Regions from separate parts of the Mesobacillus sp. LC4 genome, predicted to be linked through region 2. Evidence: riboswitches for the same ligand, from Rfam matches in the RefSeq annotation. Region 2 holds a riboswitch; each other region holds the start of a gene.
The links. Region 2 has a riboswitch for S-adenosylmethionine ahead of AB5I83_RS21070 (methionine ABC transporter ATP-binding protein). Riboswitches for the same ligand answer to the same signal wherever they lie in the genome.

Region 1: another riboswitch for S-adenosylmethionine. It lies ahead of AB5I83_RS17325 (LLM class flavin-dependent oxidoreductase); the one in region 2 lies ahead of AB5I83_RS21070 (methionine ABC transporter ATP-binding protein).
Region 3: another riboswitch for S-adenosylmethionine. It lies ahead of AB5I83_RS10260 (methionine ABC transporter ATP-binding protein); the one in region 2 lies ahead of AB5I83_RS21070 (methionine ABC transporter ATP-binding protein).

Annotation. Positions count from the first base shown of each region.
Region 1 is NZ_JBGCUB010000005.1:343,130-346,390, forward strand. Features, by position in the region: gene AB5I83_RS17320 (LL-diaminopimelate aminotransferase) at 1-961, shown strand, start outside; SAM riboswitch class I at 1,043-1,148, shown strand; gene AB5I83_RS17325 (LLM class flavin-dependent oxidoreductase) at 1,291-2,340, shown strand; gene AB5I83_RS17330 (ATP-grasp domain-containing protein) at 2,365-3,261, shown strand, end outside.
Region 2 is NZ_JBGCUB010000009.1:102,332-105,592, reverse strand. Features, by position in the region: gene AB5I83_RS21080 (chromate transporter) at 404-979, shown strand; gene AB5I83_RS21075 (chromate transporter) at 976-1,506, shown strand; SAM riboswitch class I at 1,650-1,754, shown strand; gene AB5I83_RS21070 (methionine ABC transporter ATP-binding protein) at 1,830-2,843, shown strand; gene AB5I83_RS21065 (methionine ABC transporter permease) at 2,833-3,261, shown strand, end outside.
Region 3 is NZ_JBGCUB010000002.1:802,078-805,338, forward strand. Features, by position in the region: gene AB5I83_RS10255 (O-acetylhomoserine aminocarboxypropyltransferase/cysteine synthase family protein) at 1-1,075, shown strand, start outside; SAM riboswitch class I at 1,188-1,302, shown strand; gene AB5I83_RS10260 (methionine ABC transporter ATP-binding protein) at 1,560-2,585, shown strand; gene AB5I83_RS10265 (methionine ABC transporter permease) at 2,578-3,246, shown strand; gene AB5I83_RS10270 (MetQ/NlpA family ABC transporter substrate-binding protein) at 3,261-3,261, shown strand, end outside.

The sequences.
Region 1 (3,261 bases), on a different contig from region 2:
TAATGAGGCAGTTACATATTTTTATCAACAGCGTTATTCTGTTGAGCTAGAAGCTGAAAGTGAAGTCTTGCAGCTGATGGGCTCGCAGGATGGGCTAGCGCACTTGGCTACTGCAATCATTGACCCTGGGGATTATGTACTTGTTCCGGATCCAGGTTACCCAATCTATGAAGCTAGCGTAACCATTGCCGGTGGGTCGATCTATCCTATGCCTTTGTTGGAGGGAAATCAATATCTGCCGCAGCTGAATGAGATTCCTCTAGAAATCTTAGAAAAGTCGAAGATGATGATCTTGAGTTATCCAGGAAATCCTGTCACCGCGCTGGCGGACAGCAGCTTTTTTGAACAGGTGGTCGAATTCGCTAAAGTACATAACATCCTCGTGGTGCACGACTTCGCCTATTCTGAATTGATTTATGATGAGAATCCGAAAACCAGCTTCCTTTCGGTGGACGGTGCCAAAGACGTAGGGGTAGAGTTTAACTCATTGTCAAAAACCTTCAATATGGCAGGCTGCCGCATTGGCTACGTCGCTGGGAATTCACAGGTGATCAATATTCTTGCTTCCTTCAAATCACATATCGATTACGGTATTTTTTACCCGATTCAAAAAGCAGCAATTGCTGCACTGACCTCAGATTATTCTTTTCTCGGGGATCAGCTGAAGCAGTATGAAGCACGAAGGGATGCTTTGGTTTCAGGATTCAGGAATAGCGGTTGGCAAGTGGCAAATTCTCCGGCAACGATGTTTGTGTGGGCTAAAATTCCTGCCGGCTGGAAATCCCGCGATTTCGCTTTCAAGCTAATTGATGAAGAAGGAATTGCCGTCGTTCCTGGTGATGCTTTTGGAAAACAAGGCGAAGGCTATGTCCGAATTGCCATGGTCCAGCCACCAGATAGACTGATAGAAGCATCTCAAAGGGTAAATAAATTTCTGTCTGGGTTTCCGGTCGGGATATAATAATATTTCGATAAACGAATTGACTTTTGAATGAATTTGGAATATTATCACTTTAACGAACTAAAATTTAATACTTATGTCTTCTTATCAAGAGAGGTGGAGGGAAAGGCCCTGCGAAACCTCGGCAACAGGTTCTGAAAGAATACTGTGCCAATTCCTGCGGACAATTTTGTCTGAAAGATGAGAAGAGAGTATGCTATGGCTCTCTTCTTGAAGAAGGGAGCTTTTTATTTTTAGGAGGCTTATTTATGAGCCTCTAATGTTTTACTTATAAAACCAACTTATCAGGTTGGTTAAGTTGAGATTTTATGAGCAGAGGAGAGATTGAGATGAAATACGGATTTTGGCTGCCTATATTTGGCGGATGGCTTAGGAATGTAGAAGACGAGAACATGCCACCTACCTTTGACTATGCAAAGAAAGTGATTCAATCAGCAGAACAATGGGGCTACTCTACAACATTAATTGCCGAATTATATTTGAATGATATAAAAGGGCCAGAGCGCGATTCCCTTGAAGCATGGACAACTGCTGCCGCACTGGCTTCAGTAACGGAAAAAATTGAAATAATGGCAGCGGTTAGACCGGGCTTCCACAATCCGGCTATCACGGCAAAAATGGCGGCAAATATTGATCAACTCAGCAACGGGCGATTTACGCTTAATGTTGTTTCAGCATGGTGGGAGGAAGAAGCAAGGCAATACGGCGGAGTTTTTACCGAACATGATGAACGATATGACAGGACTACAGAGTTCATAGATGTGCTCAAGGGACTATGGCGTGATGAAACCTTCTCTTATGAAGGCAAGTTTTATCAGCTCAAGGATACGAAGCTGTTCCCGAAACCAGTTCAGCGGCCGAATCCGGTCCTTTATGCCGGCGGAGAAAGTGCAAAGGGAAAACAGACGATTGTTGAAAAATGTGATGCCTATGTCATGCATGGCGGGACAATAGAAGAAATTGAACAGAAAATAACAGACATGAAAGTCCGCAGAGCGGCAACTTCAAATCCAGAATTGTCGGAGTTCGGAATGGCTGCCTATGTCATTTGCCGCGACACCGAGGAAGAAGCAATCGCAGAATTGGAATGCATTACGACTGTAAAAGAATCAAGTGCCTATGCCGGCTTTAAGGATTTCACAAGTAAATCCCAGCTTGAACAGCAAATCCAGCTCCAGGATTACTCGGTATCGAACCGTGGTTTACGGCCGAATTTGATTGGCACTCCTGACCAAATCGCCGAGCGAATTCTTCAGTATGAACAAGCGGGGGTAGGGTTGCTTCTGCTCCAATTTTCACCGCAACTCGAAGAAATGGAACGTTTTTCAAAGCAGGTTATGCCTCTTGTGGAGGCAAAAAGAAAGCAAGTGATTGCTTGAACTACTATAAGGAGATGAGTAAATATGAGCAAGGTATATATTATCCATGAAAATAGTGAATGGACAATTCATTTAACAAAGCGGCTGAAGGAGCTAGGGATTCCATTTGAGGAATGGCATCTCAACGAAGGACTGCTTGATTTATCGAAGGAACCGCCACAAGGAATTTTTTATAGCAGGATGAGCGCTTCGTCTCACACAAGAGGCCATCGATTCGCTCCGGAATATACTGCACAGGTTTTAGCCTGGCTGGAGGCTCACGGATGCAAAGTTTTCAACGGAACACGCGCACTGGAACTGGAAGTTAGCAAGGTCAAGCAATACCTTGAGCTGGCCAAGCAAGGAGTAAAGACTCCGAGAACTATTGCAACTGTCGGTAAAAAACAGCTTTTAGAAGCGGCCAAGGAATTCGAAGGGAAAGCATTTATTACTAAGCATAACCGCGCAGGAAAGGGTCTTGGAGTACAACTTTTTCAATCGGCTGATGCATTGAAGTCATATGTTGATGGCCCTGCATTTGAAGAACCGGTGGATGGTGTCACGCTCATTCAGGAATATATCCAGTCTCCGGAGAGCTATATAACAAGATGTGAATTCGTCGGCGGAGAATTTGTTTATGCAGTGAGGGTCGATACATCTGAAGGTTTTGAATTATGCCCGGCAGATGCCTGCCAGATTGGAGACCTATTCTGTCCAGTCGGAGAAGAGATTGAAGAAAAGCCAAAATTCCAGGTGATTGAAGCGTTCAACGACCCTATTATTGAAAAATATAAGAGAGTGCTAGAAGCAAACAATATTGATGTTGCCGGAATTGAATTTATCAGAAATGAGTCAGGTGAAATCTTTACTTACGATATCAATACAAATACAAACTACAATCCAGATGCTGAAGCAAAAGCTGGGAAATTCGGCATGCTGGAG
Region 2 (3,261 bases):
CCACAGCGCCTAGCGCTGTGGTACTTTTTTATAATACAACCGGAACTGCAGAATGCCTACTTGGTCGAAAAACTCGTGGATGTGGTCGAAATAATTTAAAAAGTGGTCGAAAAACTCGTGGATTTGGTTGAAATAATTCAAAAAGTGGTCGAAATAATCGTGAATGTGGACGAAATAATTTAAACAGTGGTCGGAATAATTAAATATTTGCTAATATCTTGGTTGGTGAGGATAATATGAATCTTTTATAGGGATAAAATTACGACTAAATAGGGCGCACATGATGAAATCACGTGAATTTGACATGCAGTATCGATTATATGAGTCTATAATAAAATAAAAGAAATAAGATTTATAGTAAGAGACTGCTTTTGGCACCAATTACAGAAGAGAAGGTGAAGTTTTGAAACAGAAGGATTTATTCTTAGCGTTTTTTCGCGTCGGAATCCTGGGATATGGCGGTGGCCCATCTTCGATTCCGCTTGTACATAAGGAAGTGGTAGAGAAATATAAATGGATGGATTCTGATGAATTCGGCGATATCCTTGCTTTAGGAAATGCGCTTCCGGGGCCGATCGCCACAAAAATGGCTGGCTACATTGGCTATCGTGTAGGGGGATTCGTGGGGATGATCAATGCCCTGGCTGCCACAATGATTCCGGCGATTATCCTGATGATCCTCCTCCTGACCGGCCTGAACTCATATAAGGATGAGCCATGGGTGAGAGGAATGGCTGAGGCTGTAGTGCCAGTTGTTGCCGTGATGCTGGCTGTCCTGACATGGGACTTCATCAAGAAGTCAGGTAAATCAAAGCTTGGTTGGGGCTGGACGGCCATAGCTCTTATTGGCAGTCTGCTGCTTCTTCAATTCCTGAATCTGCATCCGGCCATACTGATTTTTGTGTTGCTGCTTGGTGCCTTGCTGAAAAAAGACCCTGCTCCAGCAGAAAGTAAACAATCGGGAGGGGAGCAGCCGTGATATATTTCCATATATTTTTAGCGTTTTTCATTCCGGGGATACTGGGATATGGCGGCGGTCCTGCCTCCATTCCGCTCATCGAAAATGAAGTTGTCGATCGTTATGAATGGATGACAGTCAGCGAATTCAGTGAAGTGCTAGCGATGGGCAATGCCCTGCCAGGCCCGATTGCAACCAAGATGGCAGGATATATTGGCTATGCAGAGGGAGGAATCCTTGGGGCAATCGTTGGGGTATTCGCCACAGTGGCCCCATCCCTCATCTTAATGATCAGCTTGCTCGGATTGTTGATGAAGTATAAAGATTCCCCTCGTGTCAAAAGGCTGACGATCGTTGTCCGCCCTGTCATTGCCGTGCTATTAGGGGTCATGACCTATGATTTCTTTTTTTCATCCTATGAAGGAGTCGGTCTGACACAGACGATCATGATTGGCGGAATCAGTTTTTTGCTGATGGAAAAATTTAAAGTCCATCCTGCCTATGTTATCGCAGGTGCCCTAGTATACGGAGCCCTTGTTTTATCGTAGACAAGGGTTTTACTTTTTTTTAAAAAAATTTTCCTACTCTGTCAACGGTGTAAGCGATATCATGAAAAAATACGAAAAAAACTTTATTGACAAATAAATCAGATAGTCTTAATATTTCAATTATCGAAATTAATTTAATAAGAAGCTTATCAAGAGAGACTGAGGGATTAGGCCCAATGACGTCCGGCAACCTCCTTTATGGAAAGGTGCCACTTCCTACAGAATGTTTTCATTCTGAAAGATAAGTCGTATAGATTTTTACGATGCCTCTTTCTATGAATGAAAGAGGCATTTTTATTTTTAAAAAATCGGGGGTGCATATGATGATTGAAGTGAAAAACCTGGTCAAGGTTTATGAAACGAAGAAAGGTTCGGTAACTGGTGTTGACCATGTTTCATTAAAAGTGGAAAAGGGAGAGATCTATGGAATTGTCGGATACAGCGGGGCTGGGAAGAGCTCTTTGATCCGCTGCCTGAACCTCCTTGAAAAACCGACATCTGGAGAGATACATATTGACGGTGTAGAGCTTACTTCTTTAAGCAAAAGTGATCTGAGAAAAGCGCGCCTGAAAATCGGGATGATCTTTCAGCATTTCCATCTTGTCAGCGCTAAGACGGTGAGTGAAAACATCGCGTTCGCGTTAAAAGCGGCCGGGCTGCCAAAGGCGAAAATCAATGATAGAGTGACAGAGCTTCTTGATATGGTCGGACTTTCGGATAAGAAAGATGTCTATCCGGCACAATTGTCAGGTGGGCAGAAGCAGCGGGTGGGCATCGCCAGGGCGCTTGCGAATAATCCTTCGGTGCTCTTATGTGATGAAGCTACTTCGGCTCTTGATCCAAGCACAACAAAATCGATTCTCTCCTTACTTAAAAAGATTAATAGTGAACTAGGAATCACGATCGTCCTCATCACCCATGAGATGGAAGTCGTCAAGACGATCTGCGACAGGATGGCTGTCATGCAAGATGGGAAAATCATTGAAGAAGGAGATGTGTATGAAGTCTTCGCGAATCCGAAACAATCGCTCACAAAAGACTTCGTCAACTCCATCCTTCAATTCGATTTGCCGGAAAGATTGCTGGAGGAACGTCAAGGAAAGCTCATCAAAATCTATTTCCAGGGTGAGATTGCCGAGCAGGGAGTCATATCTGATGTGTTCCAGACGTACAAGGTTCGCGGCAATATCCTGCATGGGAAGATCGAGTATATTCAGGATATTCCATTGGGAATTTTCATTATGGAGGTTTCGGGAGACCAGCTGGAGATTGACCGGGCGATTGCCTACATAGCGGCAAGGACGAAAAACTTGGAGGTGATGGATGATGCTGCTTGATAGCCTGATTGAACTGTTGCCGGAATTGAATAAAGCATTTTTTGAAACGATTTATATGGTCGGCATCTCCATCTTTGTCGCCATTGTTGTTGGATTGCCAACAGGAGTGCTGCTTTTTGTCACCGACAAAGGTCTGTTCCTGGAAAACCAGCTTTTTAAAAATATTGCCGGCTTCATCGTCAATATGATTCGTTCGGTTCCGTTCATCATCTTATTGATCGCCTTGCTGCCGCTTGCGAATTTGATCGCTGGCACGACAATCGGTCCGACAGCGGCATCTGTTTCGTTATCGGTCGCCGCGATTCCATTTTTTGCAAGAATCGTAGAACAAAGCTTCCGGGAAATCGATAAAGGAGTCATTGAAGCTGCGGTTGCGACAGGCGCGACTCCATGGATGATCATCAAAGATGTCCTGATT
Region 3 (3,261 bases), on a different contig from region 2:
TGGTGCGCTTGCATTATCAAGCGGAATGTCAGCCATCATGATGGCCATCCTGAACATAGCGCATGCTGGTGATGAAATTGTTGCTGCTGGTAATCTATATGGCGGAACTTACAATCTATTTGCTGTCACCCTGCCAAAGTACGGTATAAAAGTCCATCTGGTGGATTCCACTGATCCTGAAAATTTCCGTAGCGCTATTACTCCAAAAACAAAAGCGGTTTATGCCGAAACAATCGGGAATCCAAGTCTCAGGATCCTCGATATTGAAGCTGTGGCTGAAATTGCTCATGAAGCAGGAGTACCACTGATTATCGATAACACTTTTGCGACTCCTTATCTTTGCCAGCCAATAGAACATGGCGCAGATATCGTCGTCCACTCGGCTACCAAGTGGCTGTTAGGAAACGGAACAGTTATGGGCGGAATTATTGTGGACGGAGGGAAGTTTAATTGGAAATCAGCTAAGTTCCCAGGTTTCAATGAACCCGATTCCAGCTATCATAATATTGTCTATAGCGAGGCAATCGGTGCAGCGGCTTATATCGTAAAGGCAAGGGTTCAACTTTTGCGTGACCTTGGACCGGCAATCAGTCCACAGAGTGCGTTTCAATTCAATTTGGGCATAGAAACCTTGCATGTACGTATGAAGGAGCATATCGCCAATACACGGAAAATCGTAGACTATCTTGAGTCGCATCCCGCTGTTACATGGGTCAGCTATCCTGGCCATGAGTCCCATGCTGATAAAAGTCTTGCAGACCGCTATCTTCCAAAGGGAGCAGGGGCAGTCGTCATCTTTGGTATTGAAGGAGGCAGGGAAGCAGGAGCCAAACTAATTAACTCATTAGAATTATGGTCCCATGTCGCGAATGTCGGGGATGCAAAAAGCCTGATCATCCACCCTGCAAGCACGACACATCAGCAGCTGGATTCTGATGGCCTTAAAGCAGCCGGTGTTCCTGAGGATCTAATCCGTCTTTCGGTCGGGATTGAAAATGTGGACGATATCATTGAAGACCTTGAACAGGCGATCGAAAAAGCGACCGGAGTTCCAGGGGTTCCGGCAGGAACTTGACATCCATAAGCTTCCAGTTGATATTTAAGAATAATTTTTATTGACACCCTTTTTCACTCCGTGCTACAATCACACTCGTAACTTAAAACCGATTAGATAATTTAATAGCGTGCTCTTATCAAGAGAGGTGGAGGGAAGTGCCCTATGAAACCCGGCAACCGTCAATAAGCTTTGCTTACTGAAATGGTGCCAATTCACACAAAGCAAATTGCTTTGGCAGATGAGAGAAAGGAATCCACTATTACTATGCCTTTCTGCTCACTTGCAGGAAGGCTTTTATTTTGTCTTTTTTTGAAAAAGTTTTTCGAAAAGAGTTTTTTCGAGAGCATGATCATCTCCGATTAAGAGGCTATTTTCCATTTTAGCTAAAGTTTGAATTTTTTCGGTTAGGGAATGGGAAACTAGATTGATAACCTTCTTAAACATAGGAGATTTAACGGTTTTAATAAGTGTAGAATACTCGGTTGCAAAGAGGGGGAGTCAATTGATCACGATAAAGAATGCCAGAAAAATTTACCCTTCCAATAAAGGGGAGGTTAAAGCGGTAGATGATGTCAACCTTGAAGTCAAGGAAGGCGAAATATACGGAGTCATCGGGTACAGTGGCGCCGGTAAAAGTACTTTGATTCGAATGCTGAACGGCTTGGAGATCCCAACATCTGGTTCTGTGGTAGTAGCCGGAAGGGAAGTTTCCCGGATCAAAGGAGCGGAACTTCGCAAGGCCCGCCAGGAAATCAGCATGATTTTTCAGCATTTCAATCTGCTCTGGTCCAGAACGGTAGCGGAGAATATCGCTTTTCCGCTAGAAATTGCCGGAGTGGCTAAAGCAGAAAGAGAGAAGCGGGTTAAAGAATTGATCACACTTGTGGGACTTGAGGGCCGGGGAGATGCCTACCCTTCTCAGTTGAGTGGAGGCCAGAAGCAGAGGGTCGGAATTGCAAGGGCTCTTGCCAACAATCCTAAGGTGTTGCTTGGAGATGAAGCAACTTCAGCACTCGATCCACAGACGACTGACCAGATTCTTGATTTGCTTGTTGATATAAATAAAAGGCTTGGCCTAACAATCGTACTGATTACTCATGAAATGCATGTTATCAGGAAAATTTGCCATCGTGTGGCAGTAATGGAAGGCGGAAATATTGTTGAAACAGGTCCGGTTTTGGAAGTGTTCAAGAATCCGCAGCAGCCTATTACGAAAAGATTCGTCCAGCAGGTGACAGAACCGGAGGAAACAAAGGAAACAGTTGACCACTTATTGGAGCGTTATCCACATGGCCGCGTTGTTCAGCTGACTTTTGTAGGTGAAGGGACCGAGCAACCGCTGATCACAAACTTGATTCGTGAGTTTTCGATAACGGTCAATATTGTCCAGGGGAAAATTTCTCAGACACAGAATGGGTCATATGGAACTTTGTTCATCCATCTTGATGGTGACGAAAGCGAAGTAGCCAGGGCAATTGAGTATATTGGCCAGCATGAAGTCGGCGTGGAGGTGATTTCCAATGGCTGAAACATTGTTTCCGAATGTTAACTGGGACCGAATGTGGGAAGCGACACTTGAGACACTATATATGAGTGCCATTTCTGTTCTTGCTACCTTCATACTTGGAGCCATCCTTGGCCTGCTGCTATTTTTGACATCGAAGGGCAATATATGGGAAAACAAACCGGTCAATTTAGTATTGAGTGGGGTTGTCAATATTTTCAGGTCCATCCCATTCATCATCTTGATCGTTCTGTTGATTCCTTTTACGAAGTTCATCGTCGGTTCGATGATTGGCGAAAATGCAGCCCTGCCTGCATTGATCATTGGTTCGGCTCCATTTTACGCAAGGATGGTAGAAATCGGCTTGCGTGAGATTGATAAAGGGGTCATTGAAGCAGCAAAGTCCATGGGAGCGAAGACAACGACGATCATTTGGAAGGTTCTATTACCGGAATCGATGCCAGCCTTGGTGTCCGGTATCACGGTTACGGCGATCGCGTTAGTCAGTTACACAGCGATGGCCGGAGTGATTGGGGCCGGCGGTCTTGGAAACCTGGCTTATATGGAAGGATTCCAGAGAAGCCGGAACGATGTCACTTTGATGGCGACCATTATTATTTTGATTATCGTGTTTTTAATTCAGTTTGTTGGTGATTTCTTCACTAGAAAATTAGATAAGAGATAAAGGAGAGATATGAAT